3 regions of the Cytobacillus solani genome follow, and region 3 is predicted to be linked to each of the others. Evidence: riboswitches for the same ligand, from Rfam matches in the RefSeq annotation. Region 3 holds a riboswitch; each other region holds the start of a gene.
What was found. Region 3 has a riboswitch for lysine ahead of FI644_RS10065 (amino acid permease). Riboswitches for the same ligand answer to the same signal wherever they lie in the genome.

Region 1: linked by a shared signal. The riboswitch ahead of FI644_RS15925 (aspartate kinase) and the one ahead of FI644_RS10065 (amino acid permease) in region 3 are both predicted to bind lysine.
Region 2: linked by a shared signal. The riboswitch ahead of FI644_RS13575 (Na+/H+ antiporter NhaC family protein) and the one ahead of FI644_RS10065 (amino acid permease) in region 3 are both predicted to bind lysine.

Annotation. Positions count from the first base shown of each region.
Region 1 covers NZ_CP041305.1:3,177,770-3,185,649, forward strand. Annotated here, with positions in the region: gene FI644_RS15905 (electron transfer flavoprotein subunit beta/FixA family protein) at 1-712, shown strand, start outside; gene FI644_RS15910 (electron transfer flavoprotein subunit alpha/FixB family protein) at 753-1,730, shown strand; gene trxA (thioredoxin) at 1,911-2,225, shown strand; gene uvrC (excinuclease ABC subunit UvrC) at 2,518-4,290, shown strand; lysine riboswitch at 4,355-4,535, shown strand; gene FI644_RS15925 (aspartate kinase) at 4,695-5,924, shown strand; gene FI644_RS15930 (YslB family protein) at 5,979-6,437, opposite strand; gene FI644_RS15935 (succinate dehydrogenase cytochrome b558 subunit) at 6,826-7,434, shown strand; gene sdhA (succinate dehydrogenase flavoprotein subunit) at 7,514-7,880, shown strand, end outside.
Region 2 covers NZ_CP041305.1:2,713,719-2,721,598, forward strand. Annotated here, with positions in the region: gene FI644_RS13545 (cysteine desulfurase) at 1-33, shown strand, start outside; gene sufU (Fe-S cluster assembly sulfur transfer protein SufU) at 23-454, shown strand; gene sufB (Fe-S cluster assembly protein SufB) at 550-1,947, shown strand; gene FI644_RS13560 (DUF72 domain-containing protein) at 2,216-3,055, shown strand; gene FI644_RS13565 (YunC family protein) at 3,121-3,423, shown strand; gene FI644_RS13570 (HD-GYP domain-containing protein) at 3,624-4,709, shown strand; lysine riboswitch at 4,857-5,063, shown strand; gene FI644_RS13575 (Na+/H+ antiporter NhaC family protein) at 5,093-5,860, shown strand; gene FI644_RS13580 (ABC transporter substrate-binding protein) at 6,169-7,371, shown strand; gene FI644_RS13585 (branched-chain amino acid ABC transporter permease) at 7,617-7,880, shown strand, end outside.
Region 3 covers NZ_CP041305.1:1,956,039-1,963,918, reverse strand. Annotated here, with positions in the region: gene FI644_RS10085 (catalase) at 1-915, shown strand, start outside; gene FI644_RS10080 (type 1 glutamine amidotransferase domain-containing protein) at 995-1,510, shown strand; gene FI644_RS10075 (alkaline phosphatase family protein) at 1,583-3,574, shown strand; gene FI644_RS10070 (DUF421 domain-containing protein) at 3,849-4,553, shown strand; gene FI644_RS10065 (amino acid permease) at 4,600-6,081, opposite strand; lysine riboswitch at 6,226-6,416, opposite strand; gene FI644_RS10060 (MFS transporter) at 6,655-7,797, opposite strand.

The DNA of each region.
Region 1 (7,880 bases), 1.2 Mb from region 3:
TGGGCAAATAAATGAAGATGGTGCAGAATTTATTATTAATCCGTATGATGAATATGCAATAGAAGAAGCAATCCAAGTGCGTGATGCACAAGGTGGAGAAGTTACTGTTGTTTCTGTAGGGAATGAAGAAACAGAAAAGCAGCTGCGAACGGCATTAGCAATGGGAGCAGATAAAGCCGTTTTAATTAATACAGAAGATGATTTAGATTATGGAGATCAATTTACGACTGCGAAAATTCTATCTGAATATTTAAAGGATAAGGATGCTGACTTAATCATTGCAGGTAATGTTGCAATTGATGGCGGTTCTGGCCAAGTTGGACCACGAGTAGCAGAGCTTCTGAATATCCCTTATGTAACGACAATTACGAAGCTGGATATTGCTGGAAGCAATGCAACAGTTGTACGTGACGTAGAGGGAGATTCTGAAGTTATTGAAACAACTCTTCCACTTTTAGTTACTGCACAACAAGGATTAAATGAACCTCGTTATCCTTCACTTCCGGGGATTATGAAAGCGAAGAAAAAGCCGCTTGATGAACTTGAGCTTGATGATCTTGATCTTGAAGAAGCTGATGTAGAAGCAAAAACAAAAACAATTGAAATCTATTTGCCGCCAAAGAAAGAAGCAGGGAAGGTGCTTGAAGGCGAGCTTGCTGATCAAGTAAAAGAACTCGTGAATCTTCTTCATACAGAAGCGAAAGTAGTCTGATCGAATATTCAAGAATATGAACGCAGGGGGTAAAACTCGAATGGCTAGAAAAATTATCGTATTAGGTGAGGTCCGTGATGGATCATTGCGTAATGTATCTTTTGAAGCAGTAGCAGCAGCAAAAATAGCATCAGAAGGCGGAGAAGTTGTCGGTGTTCTAATTGGCGATTCTGTAAGCGCTTTATCCGGAGAGTTAATCCACTATGGTGCGGATCGTGTAATTACAGTTGAAGATGAAAAATTAAAGCAATATACACCAGACGGATACTCACAAGCATTGATGGCAATTGTTGATGCTGAAAGTCCAGAAGGTCTAGTATTCGGTCATACATCATTAGGCAAGGACCTTGCTCCTAAAGTTGCGGCGAAATTAAATTCAGGCTTAATTTCTGATGTTACCGGCTTAGAAGTTGCTGGCGGAAATTTAGTTTTTACTAGACCAATTTACTCTGGTAAAGCTTTTGAGAAGAAAATCGTTACAGATGGTTTAGTTTTTGCAACGATTCGTCCCAATAATATTAGCCCATTAGAAAAAGACGAATCTAGAACTGGAGAGGCATCTTCTCTATCAGTTGATATTAAAGATCTTCGTACCGTTATTAAAGAGGTTGTGCGCAAAGCAAGTGAAGGCGTTGATTTATCCGAAGCAAAAGTAATTATCGCCGGTGGACGTGGAGTGAAGAGTGAAGAAGGATTTGAACCATTAAAAGAGCTTGCAAAAGTTTTAAATGGTGCTGTTGGCGCCTCTCGTGGAGCGTGTGATGCGGATTATTGCGATTACTCCTTACAGATTGGCCAAACAGGAAAAGTAGTTACTCCTGATCTTTATATTGCATGTGGAATTTCAGGTGCGATTCAGCATCTTGCAGGAATGTCTAATTCTAAAGTAATTGTTGCCATCAATAAAGATCCAGAAGCAAATATCTTTAAAGTAGCTGATTATGGAATTGTCGGCGATTTATTTGAAGTTGTACCGATGCTAACAGAAGAGTTTCGAAAAATATTAGTAAATGCTTAATAACAATACGGGCGGCCTGTGCCGCTCGTTTTCTTCATTACGTAGGGCTTTGCTATTGTTCTGCATATTAAAAAGGCTTTAAGGGGAAATTACAATTTGAAGCAAATAGATAGCATCATTACATAAACGATGATATACTGTCGTTAGAATTTGAGTAGAATTTTTTAGGAGGAAATAAATATGGCAATTACAAATGTGACAGATCAAACTTTTACTAATGAAACGGCTTCAGGCGCAGTGCTTGTAGATTTCTGGGCTCCATGGTGTGGACCATGTAAAATGATCGCTCCAGTATTAGAAGAAGTGGATGCTGAAATGGGTGATAAAGTAAAAATCGTTAAGCTTGATGTGGATGAAAATCAAGGAACAGCAGCTAAATACGGTGTGATGAGTATTCCAACTTTACTAGTTCTTAAAGACGGAGAAGTTGTGGATAAGGTTGTTGGCTTCCAGCCGAAAGAAGCACTTGTTGAACTTCTTAGCAAACATGCGTAAATAAATAAGGTTGTTTTTGTAAATTTGCAGAGTTGATTGGAGCGGAGGGCACTTGACTCCTGCGGGAGGAGTGGGAGCGGGAGACCCCGCAGACGCAAAGCGTCGAGGAGGCTCCCGTTCCTCCCCGCGGAAAGCAAGTGCCCGTAGCGGAAATCAACGGGCTAAATTCATTAACAAAAACAACAATCTATGGGAAAAGAGCATAAAAAAAAATAATTAAAATCCTCGGCTTTATTTAAGCCGGGGATTTTTGTATGATCAATTTAGGAATATCCTCGGGAGGTGACATCGGATGAATGAAATTATAAAAAATAAATTAATGCTCCTGCCTGATCAGCCGGGCTGTTATTTAATGAAAGACCGTCAAGGGACGATCATTTATGTTGGGAAAGCAAAAGTATTAAAAAATCGAGTCCGCTCTTATTTTACAGGATCACACGACGGGAAGACATTAAGGCTTGTAAATGAAATTGAAGACCTCGAATATATTGTAACCTCCTCCAATATGGAAGCACTCATTCTTGAAATGAATTTAATTAAAAAATATGATCCGAAATATAATGTTATGCTTAAGGATGATAAAAGCTATCCTTTTATTAAATTAACAGCAGAGAGGCATCCGCGCCTGATTACAACAAGAAAAGTAAAAAAAGATAAAGGGAAATATTTCGGTCCTTATCCAAATGTACAAGCAGCAAATGAGACGAAGAAGCTATTAGATCGGATTTATCCATTAAGGAAATGTACAACCTTGCCTGACCGAGTTTGCCTATATTACCATTTAGGACAATGTCTCGCACCATGTGTGAACGAGGTAGGCGAACAGGAATATAAACAGATGGTTGATGAGATTACAAAGTTTCTTAACGGGGGCTATAAGGATATTAAAAAGGATTTAACAGAGAAGATGACGGCAGCTGCTGAAGAGCTGGATTTTGAAAGGGCAAAGGAATTTCGAGATAAGATTGCTCATATTGATGCGACAATGGAAAAACAAAAGATTACTTCTACAGATATGACTGATCGTGATGTGTTTGGTTATGCGGTCGACAAAGGATGGATGTGTGTACAAGTTTTCTTTATTAGACAGGGGAAATTAATCGAGCGTGATGTATCGATGTTTCCGATCCATAATGAGCCAGAAGAAGAAATGTTGACCTTTCTTGGTCAATTTTACTCAAAAGCCAACCATTTTAAGCCACGTGAAATCTTGGTTCCAGACTCCATCAATGCTGAAATGGCAGCAGAATTTTTGGAGGTTAAAGTTTTAGTCCCTCAGCGTGGACAGAAAAAAGAATTGGTAAAGCTTGCATATAAAAATGCGAAGATAGCATTGAAGGAGAAGTTCTCTCTAATTGAGCGTGATGAGGATCGAACGATTAAGGCGGTAGAAAGCCTAGGTCAGCAGCTTGGAATTTATACCCCGCACCGAATTGAGGCATTTGATAATTCCAATATTCAAGGAACAGATCCAGTTTCTGCGATGATTGTTTTTATCGACGGCAAACCAGAAAAAAGGGAATATCGAAAATACAAAATAAAATCTGTCCAAGGTCCTGATGATTATGAATCTATGAGGGAGGTTGTTCGCAGGCGTTATACACGTGTGCTGAAGGAAGGCTTGGCTCTCCCGGATTTAATCATTATTGATGGAGGCAAAGGGCATGTTGAAGCGGTAAGAGATATACTAGAAAATGAGCTGAATCTAGATATTCCTATTTCAGGACTAGTTAAGGATGAGAAGCATCGGACATCCCAGCTCCTATACGGAAATCCGCTTGCAATCATTCCATTGGCACGAAACAGCCAGGAATTTTATTTGCTGCAAAGGATTCAAGATGAAGTACATCGTTTTGCAATCACCTTCCATAGACAGCTTCGTGGAAAAAGTGCATTTCAATCGATGCTTGATGATATCCCGGGAATTGGCGAAAAACGAAAAAAACAGCTGTTAAAAACGTTTGGATCTATAAAGAAAATGAAAGAAGCAACGATCGAAGAGTTCACACAAATTGGCATTCCGGTAAATGTAGCGGAGGAATTAATGAAAAAATTGCAAGAATAGTATTGTTTGAAAAAAATGAATATGCTATAATTACTGAAAATTTAATATCACTTTATAACGTTAAAGTGAAGGTAGAGGTGCAAACTTCATAAGTAAAGGCTTGGAGAAGAATGAGCTTCAATGAAAAGCTTTGAAAGGGAATGTTTGCCGAAGTGAAGAAAGTCTCATCGCTTTCTTTGCTGGTTTTGCATTTAATAAATGCAAGATTGTCAAGATAATTAATATCTTGGAGAGCTATCTCACTGTGTGCACGTATGTCTTTTTATACGGGTGACTCACAGCAATGGGATAGATTCTCATTGCTTTTTTCTATGCCCAAAATTCATTCGTACTAAATAGGTTTTAGAGGATGAGTATAAGTAAGAAGAAATCAGCCACAAGAAAAGGCAGAGAGAGGGAATAAAGTGGGAGTAATCGTGCAGAAATTTGGTGGAACCTCAGTAGGAGATGCTAAGAAAATTCAAGGCGTGGCAAGTCGGGTAATCGAGGAAAGAGAAAAAGGAAACAATGTTGTTGTCGTCGTATCAGCAATGGGAAAATCGACTGATCATCTCGTTGATCTCGCAAAAGGAATTTCTTCACAGCCGAGCAGAAGAGAAATGGACATGCTTTTAACAACTGGGGAGCAGATCACCATTTCATTATTAGCAATGGCATTAACAGAAAGAGGGTATCCAGCTATATCTCTCACTGGCTGGCAGGCAGGAATTAAGACAGAGCCTGTTCATGGGAATGCTAGAATAATAGGTATAAATACAGAAAAAGTAGAAAAAGAACTGGCAGAGGGGACAATTGTTGTTGTGGCTGGATTCCAGGGAATAACGGAGGAAGGGGCTATTTCAACCCTAGGCAGAGGCGGGTCTGATACAACTGCTGTAGCTTTGGCTGCGGCACTTAATGCGGATAAATGTGAAATATTCACGGATGTGACTGGTGTTTTTACAACAGATCCCCGCTATGTTAAAGATGCAAGAAAGCTTTTGGCGGTATCATATGACGAAATGCTAGAGCTTGCCCATTTAGGTGCAGGTGTTTTACATCCAAGAGCAGTTGAGTTTGCCAAAAACTATCAAATACTGTTAGAAGTCAGGTCAAGTATAGAAAAAGAAGCAGGTACGATTATTGAGGAGGAAGCGGCAATGGAACAAAATTTAGTAGTACGGGGAGTAGCCTTTGAAGATAATATTACGAGAGTAACTGTTATTGGCATGCCGAATTCCTTAACAGGGCTATCTGTAATTTTTACTGAATTAGCCAAAAATCATATAAATGTAGATATTATTATACAGAGCACACTAGCAGAACAATTGACTAACTTATCTTTTTCAATTAAAAATGAAGATTTGGCAGAAACGATTCATGTACTAGAAGACAGTAAGAAGAAGCTGAATTATGAACGGATAGAATCAGAGGCTGGACTTGCCAAAGTATCGATTGTGGGGTCAGGAATGGTTTCAAACCCAGGGGTAGCAGCTGAAATGTTTGAAGTATTGGCGGAGAATAATATTGCTGTTAAAATGGTCAGCACCTCTGAGATCAAGGTATCTACGGTCATAGAGCATGAAGAAATGATTCATGCAGTTGAAGTATTGCATGAGGCCTTTCAGCTTTCAGGTTCTCCAGTTATATCCTAGTAAAAAAGCTTTCAAGCATTCGAATGCTTGAAAGCTTTTTACATGAATGATTATTTAGGGCTGAATGGTATCCTTTTTATCCCACTTAACGGTAAAGTATATTTTTCCCTTTTTCTTTTTATTAGGATGTTCAAATGCCTCACAGATTACTTCTTTTTGGAGCTCAATCTGCTGTGCAATAAATCCAGCTTCGAGCTGAAAAGTAGATTCACTGTTTTCCCTGCAGCGCTGTTTAATTAATGGGCTGAATAATTCCAGCTCCATTTCATTTTTTGACTCTTTAATGATCGTTAGGCTGCCCCAAGCTGCTTGTTGAAAAAACGCTGAAATTTCATCAAAAGTTTCCATAGGATATTTACGTGCAAGTCTTTTTCCTGCCCAGTATAAAATCTCTGGTGCATCATCTCCTAATAATTCATGCAAAAGAACTTCCCGAATGAGTTCATAACCGAATACGGGAACGGTTTCAGTTGTATTTTCAAGTGTCATGATTTCAGATGCTGATTCGCTCAAACTTGATTCCCCTCTTTCTAGTATTCTTCTATTATATACAAAACAGATGAAAATTAGACATTTATTCAGGGAAAAAAGGTTATTTTTGCTCAAGGAAATTATTGCTATATTAATATAAATAGCCATGATAGTGGCTTATTGAAAAATAAGGGTTTTTATTTTTATTTTGCAATACCAATATATTTTAATAATTTTATTTTTTATGAACATTTTATGTAATCGTTTCCTTGACGCTCTATGGTGTTGAGAGTAAAATGGACATGTCACATAATTGTAAGAAAATGCAGTAACATTTTTATGGTGATGTTTAGGTGGAATAATTTAATACTTATTTTTCAAAAAATGAAAAATGATACCTTGACATCTTTAAAATCTAGGGGGGTAAAACATGGCGGGAAATCGAGAGTTTTTTAATCGCAGATTGCATTCATTACTTGGTGTTATTCCGATTGGCTTGTTTTTAATTCAGCATCTTGTAGTGAATCATTTTGCAACAGGAGGAGAAGAGTCGTTTAACAAAGCGGCTGGTTTCATGGAACATCTTCCGTTCCGAATTATTTTAGAGACTTTTATTATCTTCCTTCCAATATTATTTCATGCAATTTACGGCCTATATATTGCTTTTACTGCAAAAAATAATGCGAGCAGATTTGGCTTCTTCCGTAACTGGATGTTTTTACTTCAACGTGTAACTGGAGTTATAACCCTTATATTTATTGTTTGGCATGTTTGGCAGACTCGTGTGCAGGCAGCCTTTGGAGCAGAAGTAAACTTTCAAATGATGGAGAATATCTTGTCTAATCCATTTATGCTATGGTTCTACATTATTTGTGTTGTGTCGGCAATTTTCCACTTTGCAAACGGGCTTTGGTCTTTCTGCGTTAGCTGGGGGATTACGATTTCACCACGCTCTCAATTAATTTCAACATATGTAACAATGGGTATTTTTGTGGCCCTTTCAATTGTGGGAATTCGTGCGATTTTTGCATTTGTTTAATAGAAAATTAAAAACTATCAAACTCAGTTCGGTTCTTTGATAAAGTTTGGATTTACTAAGTATTAGGGAGTGAGTCACAATGGGTAAAGGTAAGGTTATCGTTGTCGGCGGTGGTCTAGCTGGCTTAATGGCAACAATTAAAGTTGCAGAAACAGGGACTCCGGTTGAATTATTTTCTTTAGTGCCGGTTAAACGATCTCACTCTGTTTGTGCCCAAGGGGGTATTAACGGAGCGGTAAATACAAAAGGAGAAGGCGATTCACCATGGATTCATTTTGACGATACAATCTATGGCGGAGACTTCTTAGCCAATCAGCCTCCTGTTAAAGCAATGGCAGAAGCGGCACCAGGAATTATTCACTTATTGGATCGTATGGGAGTTATGTTTAACCGTACGCCTGAAGGATTACTTGACTTCCGCCGTTTCGGAGGTACACAGCATCACC
Region 2 (7,880 bases), 760 kb from region 3:
AAAACAAAGGAGTATTTCAGCGATGTCTTCTAACAATTTAGATACTCTCTATCGGCAAGTAATTATGGACCATTATAAAAATCCCCGCAATAAAGGGGTGCTTGAAGATGACAGCTTAACGATTAATATGAATAACCCAACATGTGGGGACCGCATTCAATTAACGTTAAAGCTTGAAGGTGACAAGGTTGTGGATGCGAAATTTGAAGGAGAAGGCTGTTCGATTTCGATGTCCTCCGCCTCCATGATGACTCAAGCGATTAAAGGAAGAAATATTGAAGATGCCTTAAAGCTTTCGGAGGTTTTTTCACTGATCATGCAGGGAAAAGACTATGAAGACGATATTGATCTTGGAGATATTGAAGCATTGCAGGGCGTTGCAAAATTCCCGGCTAGAATTAAATGTGCAACGTTAGCATGGAAGGCTATGGAAAAGGGATTAAAGGAAGAATAAAGCTTTAATTAAATGCTTTAAGCAGATCCTAGCCGATAAATTATAGTTGATTGGACCTTTAAGGACCAATCGCAAATGAATGGAGGAATACGACGATGGCAAAAAAGATGCCGGAAATTGGCGATTATAAATATGGTTTTGCCGATAAGGACGTTTCCATTTTCCGATCAAAACGCGGTTTAACGAAAGAGATTGTTGAAGAGATTTCAAAAATGAAGCAAGAGCCACAATGGATGCTTGACTTCCGTTTAAAATCATTGGAGCATTTCTACAACATGCCTATGCCGCAATGGGGCGGAGATTTAGCGTCATTAAACTTTGATGAAATCACATATTATGTAAAACCATCTGAAAAGACAGAGAAATCATGGGATGAAGTACCTGAGGAAATTAAACAAACGTTTGATAAGCTTGGGATTCCAGAAGCTGAGCAAAAGTATTTAGCTGGGGTATCCGCTCAATACGAATCAGAGGTTGTTTATCATAATATGCAGGAAGACCTTGAAGCACAAGGAATCGTATTTAAGGATACAGATTCCGCTTTACGTGAGAACGAAGAGCTTTTCCGTGAGCATTGGGCAAAAGTAATTCCGCCGACAGATAATAAATTTGCTGCACTAAACTCCGCGGTTTGGTCAGGCGGTTCATTCATCTATGTTCCAAAAGGAATTAAAGTAGAAACACCATTACAAGCATACTTCCGTATCAACTCTGAGAATATGGGCCAATTTGAGCGTACATTAATCATTGTTGATGAAGGTGCACATGTACACTATGTCGAAGGATGTACGGCTCCTGTTTACACAACAAACTCCCTTCACAGTGCAGTTGTTGAAATCATCATTAAAAAGGATGCATATTGCCGCTATACAACGATCCAAAACTGGGCAAACAACGTATACAACCTTGTTACAAAGCGTGCAGTTTGTGAAGCCAACGCAACAATGGAATGGATTGACGGAAATATTGGATCAAAATTAACAATGAAGTATCCAGCCGTTATTTTAAAAGGAGAAGGCGCTCGTGGAATGACACTTTCGATTGCGATTGCAGGTAAAGGTCAGCACCAGGATGCTGGAGCAAAAATGATTCATCTAGCACCAAATACGTCTTCTACCATTGTATCAAAATCTATTTCTAAGCACGGCGGAAAGGTAACATACCGCGGAATCGTCCAATTTGGCCGTAAAGCGGATGGTGCTCGTGCAAATATTGAGTGTGATACGTTAATCATGGATAATCAATCAACATCAGATACGATTCCATATAACGAAATCATGAACGACAACATCTCATTAGAGCATGAAGCTAAGGTTTCCAAAGTATCAGAAGAGCAATTATTCTATCTAATGAGCCGCGGAATCTCTGAACAAGAAGCAACTGAAATGATCGTAATGGGCTTCATCGAACCATTTACGAAGGAACTTCCGATGGAATATGCGGTGGAAATGAACCGTTTAATCAAGTTCGAGATGGAAGGTTCAATCGGTTAATAGATAGTTAAAAATTAAACCACTCACTATTTTGGTGAGTGGTTTAATTTTATAAAACAGTGTACAGAGATAGCAATTGGCTATATCCCATAGCCACCTTCTATGGGATACTTTTGTACTTATGACCACAGCTATTGTCCCATATCCCTTTTCTATATAAAATGTAGGAGTGTTTTCTCTTATGTTTGCACCTATAAAGGATCCTTTTACCATTGGATGAGAGTAGTTTTTACATTTAACTTACAGAAAACAATTGGAGGTGTGCTGATTGATTCTAATTGGAGTAACTGGATGGGGTGACCACGATACCCTATATACAAATCCGATTTCACCAGGTGAAAAGTTAAGGTCGTATGCGAGCCACTTTCCAACAGTCGAAGTGGATGCTTCCTTTTATGCTGTCCAGCCAAAACGGAATGCGGAAAAGTGGATGAAAGACACTCCTGACTCCTTTCAATTTATTGTGAAAGCGTATCAAGGAATGACTGGGCATGAAAGAGGAGAAATTCCATTCCAGGATAAAGGTGAAATGTTTGCTGCTTTTAAGGATTCCTTAGAGCCTTATAGGAATAAACTTACTATGGTGCTTTTTCAATTTCCGCCATGGTTTGATTGCAAAAAGCAAAATGTAGATTATTTACGTTGGTGTAAAGCACAAATGGGCGATATACCATGTGCATTAGAATTCCGGAACCAATCATGGTTCCATCCTGCATTTAAGGATAAAACCATCCACTTTATGAAAGAGGAAGGATGGATTCATAGTATTTGTGATGAGCCACAGGCAGGCACAGGCTCTATTCCGATTGTGCTGGAACCGACGCACGAAGAAAAGGTTTTAGTGAGGTTTCACGGTCGTAATATTCATGGCTGGCAAAAGAAAAATGCTGATAATTGGCGAGAGGTTAGATATTTGTATCGATACAACGAGAGTGAACTTGCTGAATGGGCAGAATGGTTAAAGGTACTAGAAAAAAAGTGCAAAACGGTATATGCAGTTTTTAACAATAATTCAGGCGGCGACGCTGCTGACAATGCGAAACAGCTCATACAAATGTTAAATATTGAGTATAATGACCTTGCCCCTAGACAATTGGAGTTATTTTAAAATTCATTACACGCATTTCCATCCACTAGCATATTTTGATAGAGAGGGAAAGGAGTGTTTGATTTATGATTGACTTGAAACCTGTTGATATAAAGGGGCATACATTCCTATGCGTCTCCGTGGAATTGCCGAAAACAAATTTACTTGTAGTAACAAATGATAAAGGATATATTATGTGTGGGGCACTTGATGTCTCATTACTTAATGAGAAATTAAAGGATCGGAAAGTAATTGCTGGCAGGGCAGTGGGAGTAAAAACCATCGAACAGCTGCTTGAAGCACCATTGGAATCCGTCACGTATGAAGCGGAGTCGTTGGGCATTCATCGAGGAATGATAGGGAAAGAGGCTTTACTAAAAATGGTATAAAGGCATGCCAATGGAGCTGTTCACAAGATTTTGTGAAATAGACTTCAATTGGCTGCCTTTTTTGTTTTCTAATTTCAATATTTTTCGACATAATTAGAGTCTTACCTGTCACTTTTTAGCGAAAAAGGTTATTATAGTTAAAGGTGATAATGAATGAGAACGACATTGGAAAAACTTCGGAAATGTTATAGGAGTAATTTATGCGATTAGTGACAACCTCATCCGTAGAAGCTGGTACAATACTTGCGAAGACCATTTATAATGAAACAGGACAAATCTTGCTTAGTGAAGGTGTTGAGCTGAAGGAGAGTATGATTCAGCGCTTAAATTCATTAGGAATTAGTTATATTTTTATAAAGGATAGTCAAACGGATGATATTGAATACAAAGGAACACTATCCGATCCTATCCGAAGAAAAGCAATTCAAACAATAAATTCGACTTTTTTGGAGATCCAAAAGGATTCAAGTATATCCAGTTCATTTGTAGTTGAAAAGGCATCAAGACGTCTATCCGAATTGATTCGGTTTCTTATGACTGAGTTAGGAAGCAATAAAGAACTATTGAACTTACTTTCAGATGCTTATACATACGATAACTATATCTTCACCCATTCGTTAAATGTCACGTTATACTCATTAGCGCTTGGATTGGAGCTGAAACTTACGCCAAAGGAATTAGAAACATTAGGTTTAGGTGCTATTTTCCATGATATTGGAAAACTGCAGGTGCCGATAGATGTTTTGTTAAAACCAGGAAGATTAACGGAAGAAGAGTATGTTGCAATTAAAGAGCATGCGGAAGCTGGTTTTCAAATTTTAAGGAAGGTACAAACCATACCTCTCTTAGTTGCGCATTGTGCTTATCAGCATCACGAGCGTATTGATGGTTCGGGCTATCCTAGAGGAATTACTGGAAAAGACATTCACTTTTTTGGAAAAATCATTGCTGTTGCTGATGTATTTGATGCAGTAACATCGAATCGTGTCTATCGGAAAGCGATGCTGCCGCATGAAGGCTTAGAAATTCTATATGCAGGTTCTGGAACCTTATTTGAACAGAAAATTGTAGAAGCCTTTCGATTAGCTGTTGCCATCTATCCGGTCGGGATAACGGTAGAGTTAAATGATGGACGAAAAGGAATTGTTACAGGGCAAAATATAGGTTTAGGGGATCGTCCGATTATAAGAATTATGGAGCATAAAGGGGAACAAGTTCCACCATATGAATTAGATTTAAAAATTGAACTAAATGTGGTCATAGCGGAATGTGACACAGCCTTTTAATGCGTACAAAAGTTTAGAAAGATTTCATTAATAAAGAGTATTTTTTATTACGAAAATAGAATGGATACCTTCATTTTTATTATAGAACTTGTCACTAATCTATTATTCTGGTATAGTAATAAACAATTGAATAAACCTTATCATATCCGATGGGGTAGAGGTGCAGAATTTAAGAGTAAGCTGTGTGAGGATGACAACAAGGATCACAGCCTAAAGGGAATTTTGCCGAAGTAAATGAATTTGTGTCAACAATCATTTGCTGGGGTTACTTTGAATAAGGGTAATACTGTCATTATGAAGGACAAGCAGGAAATCTGCTTTACTAAGCCTTCATATTGGGGAGCTACAGGTCGTGATGGAGAATCTTATTACTTATAAGAGTAATGATAGATCACCTCTATCGTTACTCTTTTTTATTTTTTCTATCATTTATTGCATTAATTGGTACGATTCTAACATCAGATAATATAACGGAGTATTCAGCGTTCTCTGCATTTATGCAAATAATCCCGATGAATCTATATGTCTGGGCTACATTAGCAATGGTGTTCATTGTCGCATTCAAAGGGTTAGAAATTGGACCAATGAAAGTGCACGAACGGCATGCTGTAAAGGAAGGGGTGGTAGCAGACCCTACAAAGCCAGCTGCCGGGGAATTGAAAGATGATCTGCCGACAAGCACGAAAGGATCTGTTGGCGACTTGCTATGGTCAATCATTGCTCTTATTGTTGGAACAGTTGGAGCTATGCTTTGGACAGGAATTGCAGGGACCGAAGGAAGCGTGACAGTCTTAACAATTTTTGAAAATACAGATGTGACAAAATCACTCATTCTTGGTGGACTATTTGGATTAATTGTTACATTAGGATTTTTTATCCGCCAAGTCTTTGTTTTAAAGGGAGTGGGTGGACAAGTATTAGGATGGGGAGTTTGGGCAGGAACGAAATCGATGCTTCCGGCTGTGTACATTCTTCTATTTGCATGGGTGATTGCTGATTTAATCGGGCGTCTAGAAACTGGTAAATATTTAGCAGGTATTGCTGAGCGTACGAATTTAAATCCTTCATTTCTTCCCTTAATCCTCCTTGATTTTATAATAATAGCTGGCAGACGTTCGAAAGCCGAGTGGCAGAATATGCAAGTAGAATAAAAGAAAAGGGCTTTCTCTTGATGAGAGGGCCTTTTTATTGTTAAAAAAATAATGATAAGATATATTTTGAATAATTATAATTTTGCTAAAATATTGCTTTGACAGATTAATCTAAAAATATTATACTGTTTTTAGATTATATCAATTAGTCAGATAATACTAGGATTCATCATTATTTTTTTATTAGAAGGAAGAACTGACTATTTGCAGGGGGTAGATGTGAAAGGCAAACTGGTAAATGGACAGACAAAAAAACCTCAATACGATCTAAATGTTCAGAACAATCAGAAATAAAAGGGGGAGTAGAGATGTTTTTTAGAAAGAAAATTACTTCAGTACTTATGGCTTCGGCCTTGGTAGCCGGAGTATTAGCTGGCTGCGGCGGGGAAAAGGCTGGTACAGAGGGTTCAAAAGACTCTGGCGGAGGCGGAGATACAATTAAAATCGGTGCAAACCTGGAGCTATCAGGAGCTGTTGCTTCTTATGGGCAGGGGATTGCCGAAGGAATTGATCTTGCTGTTGAAGAGATTAATAATAGCGGCGGTGTAGACGGCAAGAAAATAGAAATCATTAAAGTAGATAATAAATCAGATGCTGCTGAAGCGACAAACGCTGCTATTAAATTGACAAACCAAGATAAAGTAACAGCTATCATTGGCGCAGCTACTAGTGGAAATTCAGTGGCACAAGCACAAATTGCCAACGATAATAAAACCATTCTACTATCTCCATCTGGAACTAGCCCGAACGTAACAGTTGGAACGAATGGAAAAGTAAATGAATTTGTATTCCGGACTTCTTTTATTGATCCATTCCAAGGAACTGTTGCAGCTAATTTTGCAGCCGGAGATTTAAATATTAAAAATGCAGCAATCTATGCGGATAATGCAAGTGATTATGCAAAAGGTCTAGCTGCATCTTTTAAGGAAACGTTCGAGGCTGCTGGCGGAAAAGTAGTTTCTGAAGAATCTTATGTAGCAAAAGATACAGATTTCCGTTCAACATTAACTCGTATCAAGTCAGCTAACCCTGAATTTATTTTTATCCCTGGCTATTATGAAGAAGTAGGCTTGATTATTAAGCAAGCACGTGAAATGGGCATTACGGTTCCTTTTATGGGCGCTGATGGCTGGGATTCTCCAATTCTTGTTGATTTAGCTGGTGCCGAAGCGTTAAATAACACATTCCTTACAAACCATTATTCAGCACAAGATCCAGATGAAACAATTCAAAAGTTTGTAACAAGCTTCTCAAAAAAATATTCTGGAAAGTCTCCTGATGCATTTAATGCTCTTGGCTATGATTCTGTTTATTTCTTAGTAGATGCAATGAAACGTGCGGGCGATACATCTGATGCAACAAAAATTAAGGATGCTCTTGCAGAAACAAAAGATTTATCTCTTGTAACTGGTGTCGTAACTGTTGACGAATTTCACAACCCAATTAAATCAGCTACTGTTTTAGAACATAAAGATGGGAAGCAAGTCTTCAAGTCTAAAGTGAATCCGTAAGATAGGGCTGGAGAAATGGGGGGATAATGTATCCTCCCATTTCCAATTTAAAGAGAGGAATTCCTGAAGTAAGACAGTTGTCCAGCTTCAGCGCCTAGCGCCTATTGGGCTTCCCTTCCCCTCCTACGATAAGTCAACATCGAATCGCTATCGCTCTTCGTGTTTCCTTTATCTCGTCGGGGACGGTCCAGCCCATACGGCGCTAAGCAAGGCGCTTACGCTTTTCTATTAAGGAGTGAATGAATATGGAATGGATACAGCAATTAATAAATGGTATTTCACTCGGGAGTATCTATGCGCTAATCGCATTAGGGTATACGATGGTATACGGAATAATTAAATTGATTAACTTTGCTCATGGCGAGGTTTTTATGATTGGAGCATTTGTAGGGTTTTATGCAATTGCTGGATGGGGTTTAGGCTTTTTTCCAGCATTACTATTAGCGATGGCCGTCTGTGCCATATTCGGTGTGCTAATAGAGCGTATTGCATACAGAAGACTTCGGAAT
Region 3 (7,880 bases):
TCGCGATTAGGCGGTCCTAATTTTCATCAAATTCCAATCAATCAGCCTGTGTGTCCTTTTCATAACAATCAACGTGAGGGCATGCACCAAATGACGATCCATCACGGCCAAACCAGCTATCACCGCAACAGTTTAAATGACAATCAACCAGCACCCGTTCCAGCCGAACATGGAGGATACGAGCATTATCAAGAAAAGATTGATGGACAGAAAATTAGAGGCCGCAGTGATAGCTTTCTAGATTTCTACTCCCAGGCCAAACTATTCTTTAACAGTCTGGCCTCCTTTGAACAGCAGCATGTAAAAGACGCATTTAGCTTCGAACTTGGAAAATGCAAGTCAGATATGGTGAAAGCTAATGCAGTCGCCCTTTTGAATCATATTGACCGTCAATTAGCACAAGCGGTGGCTGACAATATCGGAGTGCCATTGCCTAAGGAAAATCTCGAAATCCAATCGGATAAAAAATCTCCCGCACTCAGCATGGCCAATACCATCTGCAAACCCGATTCCAAAAATGTCGCGATCGTATTGAATGGGAAGCCCAATGTGCCCCTTCTGTCAAAATGGGTTCAGACATTAACAAACCAACGTTTAAATTATAGCATCATTGATAAAAAGGTTTCTCGTTTCGATGATTCCCTAAAAGTGACCGATACTTATGACACAACAGACCCCTGCCTTTTTGATGCTGTATTAGTCATCAGTAGTGAATCTCTTATTCAGACACCTGTGCTGGAATTTATAGAAACAACCTTTAAACACTATAAACCATTAGCCCTTGCCCTTAGTGATCCTCATGCATTAGATTCCAGCAGGGTAAAACTAGAGGGAGCAGGAGTTTTCAATTTATCAGACTCCACGATTGAATCATTTATTAAAGGCATTGCCCAAGGCCGATTCTGGGATCGGTGAGATACTAGCATTTCGAAACTGCTAAAAAAGTTTCATCCTTGTAAAAAAGGGTAGTTTACTAATGAAGGAGTTGATTGCATTGAGTAAAAAAATTGCCGTTTTAGTAACAGACCATTTTGAGGATTCGGAATACACAGAACCAGTAAAAGTGTTTAAAGAAAAAGGATATGAAGTAACAACAATTGAAATGGAAGAAGGAAAAAGAGTAAAGGGGAAACAAGGACACAGTGAAATCATGATTGATAAAAGTATTAGTGATGTTTCCCCTGAGGACTTTGATGCCTTATTCATCCCAGGCGGTTTTTCTCCAGATATTCTTCGTGCAGACGAGCGTTTTGTTCACTTTAGCAAGGCATTTATGGATGCTAAAAAACCTGTATTAGCTATTTGTCACGGCCCACAGCTGCTGATTACCGCAGAAACTCTCGAAGGACGCGATGTGACCGGATATAAATCGATACAAGTTGATTTAAAGAACGCCGGCGGAAATTTCCATGATAAAGAAGTGGTTGTATGCCAGAATCAGCTAGTCACTAGCAGACAGCCTGATGACATACCGGCATTTATTCGGGAATCGTTGCGAATATTAGGATAGTTAGCAGGCAGAAGGGGCTTCCTTCTGCCTTTTACTTTTGAAGAGAAATAGCCAACAGAAAGGATAAATAAAATGAGAAAGCCTTTATTTGCAGTCATAATCATTCTTAATTTATTTCTTTTCACCACAATTAATAGAGTTGGAGCGGCAGAAAATCAAGAAACTAATAGAAAGGTCATACTTATCTCTTTTGACGGAATGAAAAATGACTATACTAAAAAATATGTGAAAGAGAATAAATTGCCTCATATCAAACAGCTGCTAGACAACGGAGTCTCGGCAAAAAAGCCCTCTACTATTACGCCTTCGCTTACAGCGCCTTCACACGCAGCAATTGCCACAGGAGCTGCACCCAACCAGACCGGAATTGTAAGTAATCATTGGCACGAACCTAATAAAACTTTAGGCAATGATGATAGCGGTTTCCAAGAGGAAATTCAGGTTCCTCCATTGTGGGTCGAGGCTAGAAAACAAGGAAAAACAACCGCTACCATTGCTTTTCCAGGGGCTAATCCTAAAGATGGAAAACAGGGTGATTATTCTATTTACTTTGAAAAAACATGGTCTCCAAGCAATTTAGAATCACTAACCTTTACAAAAGCTGCCGAATGGGTTCACCCTCCCAAAAGCTTCACTCCTTTACAAGAAGCGGAACTCACGATCAAAATAGAAAATGAAAGGGATCAGCTCATCCACATTTTAGCGATTGACTCAACGGATGATCAACAGCCAAACTATGACACCTTTATACTATCTCAGGATAAAAAAATAGATCCTAATGATTCGATTGTAAAAGGAAAGCAATGGGGATCTCTTTCATTGCAGATAAACGATCGTCAAAAAGCTGGCTTTTGGTTCAAAATGAAAGCAGATAACCAAGATCATACCCTTCCTATCTCTTTGTATCGGACAGAAGTCACTTCCAGCTTAATTAGCGGGCCTGAAGGATTTGCTGATGAGATACAGGAGGAATTTGGGTTTTATCCGGCTCAGGATGATGGTACAGCACTTAAAAAGGGATGGATTACGAGGAAAGAATATGAGGAGATAAGCACACGTTTTGTCATGTGGGTCACAAAAGTTGCTCTCTATATAAAACAGAAATACAATCCTGATTTACTGATGTTCTATACCCCCCAGATTGATCATGAACAACATAAGTATTTATTAATAGATCCCAGACAGCCTGGATACTCACCTGAAAAGTCAAAACAATATATGAGCTATATCGAGTGGTCGTACCGGTTAGCAGACAAGGTGGTTGGTGAAACATTGAAGTCCCTAAACGATAATGACTATTTGTTTGTAGTCTCCGATCATGGGATGGAACCTGCTCATTCTACTCTATCACCGAACAAAGTATTAAAAGATGCCGGGTTATTAACTGTCGATCAAAAAAATAAAATCAACTTTACTGAATCAAAAGCGTATGCTATTCCAAGCGGATCAGCCGCACACGTATACATTAACTTACAGAACCGTGAAAAAGATGGAATTGTCCCTATAGAAGAATATGAAAGTGTCCGCAGCCAGATTATTCAAGCTTTTAAAGAAGTAGAAATTAAATATAAAAAGGGAGAAGTCATTCAATATGATATGAAAGCAATCATGTCAGCCATTAAAACGGACAACTTCTCATTCAATAAGGTTCAAGAACATGTCAAAGATTTTTGGAAACACCTTTTCAAACAAAAAATCCATCCTTATGAAAAAGTAATGAAAAATACAAATACAAATAAAACACTTTTGGACCATCAAAATTCAGGGGATGTTGTGTTAATTGGGGCTCCAGGCTATGTGATGGGCAGCGGCTTTGTAAAAAATGTCTCTCCGCCAATTGAATTAGGAACACATGGAGGAGATGCAGATAGAAACATGCTAAGACCTGTTTTTATGGCTATCGGGACAGACTTTTACAAAGGGAAACAGATTAACTCCATGTCTAATTTAGATATCACTCCTACTATTTACGATTTACTAGAGCTAAATGTACCTTCATTTGTAGAAGGCAAGAAGATTAAAGGTATTTACAAGGATAAAAACGGCTACAAACCTTCCCAATGATCCAAGCCTACTTAGCTTTTCATACTTTAGAAAAACTAAGCATTAATTAATGAAATGATCCCCTTGTCTGTTAATTTAAAAATAGATAAGGGGTAGAGAAATCATCTTGGTTTTTAACTGGTGATAAATCCTATTTAAACCACTCCAAAAATACATATGGATACACTCCGTTATTCCCGTTTCTTTTTACATTTTACTTTAAATGAATTGCCGTTTATTAAAATAACATCAGTGTTAAACTATGTAATAGTATTTTGTAAGGGATGTGTCTTATATGGATTTTTTCCAAGGCCAAGAAACGCTTACCAGCTTTGAGTGGATTCTTCGAGCTATTGTTGCTTTTTTCTTTTTATTAATTGTAACGAGAGTATTGGGCCAGCGTGCCATCTCCCAGTTAAGACCTCTCGATTTTGCAATTGCATTAGTCATCGGAAACATTATTGCTCACCCTCTATCTGATGAAAATCTAGGTCTCAAAGGGTCTATCATTACAACCATTGTATTGGTGGTCTTCTATCTTGGAGGCATTTTTACAATCCTGAAATGGGCATGGTTTAGAAGACTGATTACCCCTGCACCAATAACCATTGTTGAGAATGGAGAAATCATCTATAACGGATTAAAAAAAGCAAGGATATCTCTAGATGTGTTATTAGAAGAATTACGAGAAGAAAAAATAGAAGATGTAAAGAAAGTAGCCTTAGCCATTTGGGAGGCAGATGGGAAATTTTCTGTTTTTTTGGATCCAAAATACGAACCTTTAACCCCTTCATCGATTCAGATGGAAACACAGCCATTCGATTTTCCAAAGACCATCATTAAAGAAGGGAAAATTAACTTCAAGGAATTAAAACAAATTCAAAAGAGTGAAGAATGGGTTGTTTCTAATTTAAAAAGTTTATATCAGACTGAAGTAAAAAATGTTCTGTTTGCCACCATTGATAGCCAAGACAACCTTAAAGTTTTTTTATATAACTAAAACATATAAAGCATAAAAAAAAGCACGCTTGCTGCGTGCAATAAAGTCAATTTGATAAATCACAATCCTTTAACGGGATCAATTTTGTCTTTTTCGTAAATTTGTACCCAAGCCATAAAATAAGGAATAAAGGTAATCCTATATAAGAAACCAATATACCGTTCCAATCAATATGATCTCCTAGAAATGCCGAATAGTTTTGTCCTAGTACGACAAAGCCACAAACCACAAAGGCAAAAATTGGGCCAAATGGAAATAATTTTGCTTTGTATGGCAAGAGGTTTAAGTCTTTTCCTTGAGCAACAAATGCCCGGCGGAATCGATAGTGACAAATGGCAATTCCAAGCCATGCGATAAACCCTGACATCCCTGAAGCGTTTAGCAGCCAAACATATACAGTACCATCACCAAATAATGAAGCCAAGAATGCAAGTGTTCCGACTAATGATGTGATAATCAAAGCATTTACAGGAACACCTCTTTTATTTAATTTTCCAAGAAACTTAGGTGCTTTCCCTTCACGGGCCAAATTCCATAGCATACGTGTGGAAGCGTACATGCCTGAGTTACCGGCAGACAGCACAGCTGTTAAGATCACTGCATTCATTACGGAAGCAGCAAAAGCAATTCCTGCTTTTTGGAAAACAATCGTGAATGGGCTAACCGTTACATCGCTGCTTGCAAGATTCTCATTTGTATAAGGAATGATTAAACCAATTACAAAAATCGCTAGGATATAGAATAGAAGGATGCGCCAAAATACTGATTTTACAGCTCTTGGAATTGCTTTACTAGGATTATCGGTTTCACCTGCAGCAACACCAAGTAATTCTGTGCCTTGAAAGGAGAAGCCAGCAGCCATAAAGATCCCAAGCATGGTCATAAAGCCGCCATGAAACGGTGCATCTCCAACCGTAAAATTCTTAAAACCAATTACCTGACCACCTAAGATTCCAAAAATCATTAAAATACCAATAATAATGAAAATGATTACAGTAACCACTTTAATTAAGGCGAACCAATACTCCGTTTCACCAAAGCCTTTTACTGATAGATAGTTTAATAAAAACATGATTACTAAGAATACTGCACTCCAAATAATGGAAGGCGTATGAGGGAACCAAAACTTCATAATCATCGTGACGGCTGATAATTCTGCTGCAATAGTTATCGCCCAGTTATACCAATAGTTCCAGCCAAGTGCAAATCCAAGTGATGGGTCGACAAACTTAGTGGCATACGTGCTAAAGCTTCCTGCAACAGGCATATAGGCACCCATTTCCGCAAGACCTGTCATTAAGAAATAGACCATAATCCCAATCACAAGATAGGATAGTATAGCTCCTCCGGGACCAGCGGAGTGGATTGCTCCGCCACTAGCGAGAAAGAGACCTGTTCCAATGGTTCCGCCTAGAGAAATCATTGTCAAGTGGCGTGATTTTAAACTGCGTTTTAAGCCGGTATTTTCTTTTTCGGAAGAAATTGTACCTTTACTTAATTTATCTTTTCTTACTTCTGCTGTTTTCATCGATGTTACTCCTTTTCTTCAATTTTTCTAGCACAAGGCCCTAACTGAAGACCCATCAGCTTGTCTAATCTGGAAGGAGCTTGGAATAAAAAATGCCACCGAAGTAGATTCAGGTGACATTAAAAATAGCCCGCATCATACCTTCCGAAAGATAGCCCAACACGAATGGCTGGTAGGGCCAATCGTGACAGTTCTGTTCCTATTTGGAGACAGCCCCAGCATGCTTAATCAGAGAAACAAGCACGCTTCGGCAGCTTTTCCTTTCAAACGGAGTCAAGTGATGTCCCTGCATCTCGTCCGCCTTACTGATAAAAACTGCGACCTCTACCTCATCGGTTGATGAGGATTTGTTATATGAAATTATTACGTTCCTAACTTTATAATACTATTTTAGAATAGTCAATATCTCGTTGTTTTCTCTTATCCCCAAATGCTGTATTAAAGGGAATGGTTATTATTTACCAATTGAATCTGAATGAAAATATATACATTCTTCTCACGAAAAATTTATTGTTAATCTTTAATCAAGGTAAAAGACTTGGTACCTATCTTTTAACTTTTGGACACTTTCTTCTAGGTTAATTCTGTCTGCCGTGTTTCTTTCCCTAAAAAGGCAAGTGTAATCACACCGACGACAATACTTGCGCAAAACAGTGCAAAAATGAAACCAATGGAATGACCTGCAGCAACAAGTGAGCCAACAAGGAGCGGTCCAAGAATCCCACCAACACGTCCAATTGCTGCAGCCATACCAGCGCCTGTCCCACGAATGACAACCGGATATTGTTCAGGGGTGTATGCATATAAAGCTCCCCATGCACCAAGGTTGAAGAATGATAAAAAGATACCCGACACGATAAGGACTGCAGTTGTTTCTGCCTGACCGAAAACAAGGGCTGAACCTGCCGTCCCTAGCAAATAAGTGACAAGCACAAACTTTCTTCCCATTCGTTCAATGAGCCAGGCAGCTGAAAAATAGCCAGGCAGCTGAGCTAGAGTCATGATCAATACATATTCAAAACTTTGAATCATACTAAATCCTTTCATCACCATGACACTTGGCAGCCAAAGAAACATCCCATAGTATGAAAAAACGACCGTGAACCAAACAATCCAAAGTACGAAAGTGGAGCGTGCGTATTTCTTCGACCAAACTTCCCGGACGTTTTGGAGAATGGACCGTTTCTCTGCTTTCTTTGGCGAAAATGCCGGTGAATCAGGCAAATTCAACCGTAAATAAATGGCATAAAAAGCAGGTAAAGCACTAAGGATTAGAGCCACTTTCCAGCCAAATAACGGAATAACAAAATATGAAATAAGTGCTGCAATTAACCAGCCAAATGCCCAAAAGCTTTCAAGTAATACAACCACTCGCCCGCGTTCTTTCGCTGATACACTTTCTGAAACGAGAGTTGATGCGACAGGTAATTCTCCACCGAGCCCCATGCCAACAAAAAAGCGTAGAACTAAGAAAGCAAAAAGGGTAGTTGTTAATGCAGAAAGACCACTACCAATAGAAAATAATAACAAGGTAATAATAAATATATTCTTCCTGCCAATCTTATCTGCCCATAGACCGAAAACGAGCGCTCCAACAGCCATCCCGATTGAGTTCACACTTCCGATCCACCCCATTTGTTCTGGTGTCAAATCCCATTCTACTTTCAGTGCTGCAATAATAAACGAAAGCATCCCAACATCCAGTGCATCAAACATCCATCCGAGTCCTGCGATGCCAAGAAGCTTTCTCTGTGAAATAGTCTTTTCTGTCACGATATTTACCCCCCTGATGTCTTGAC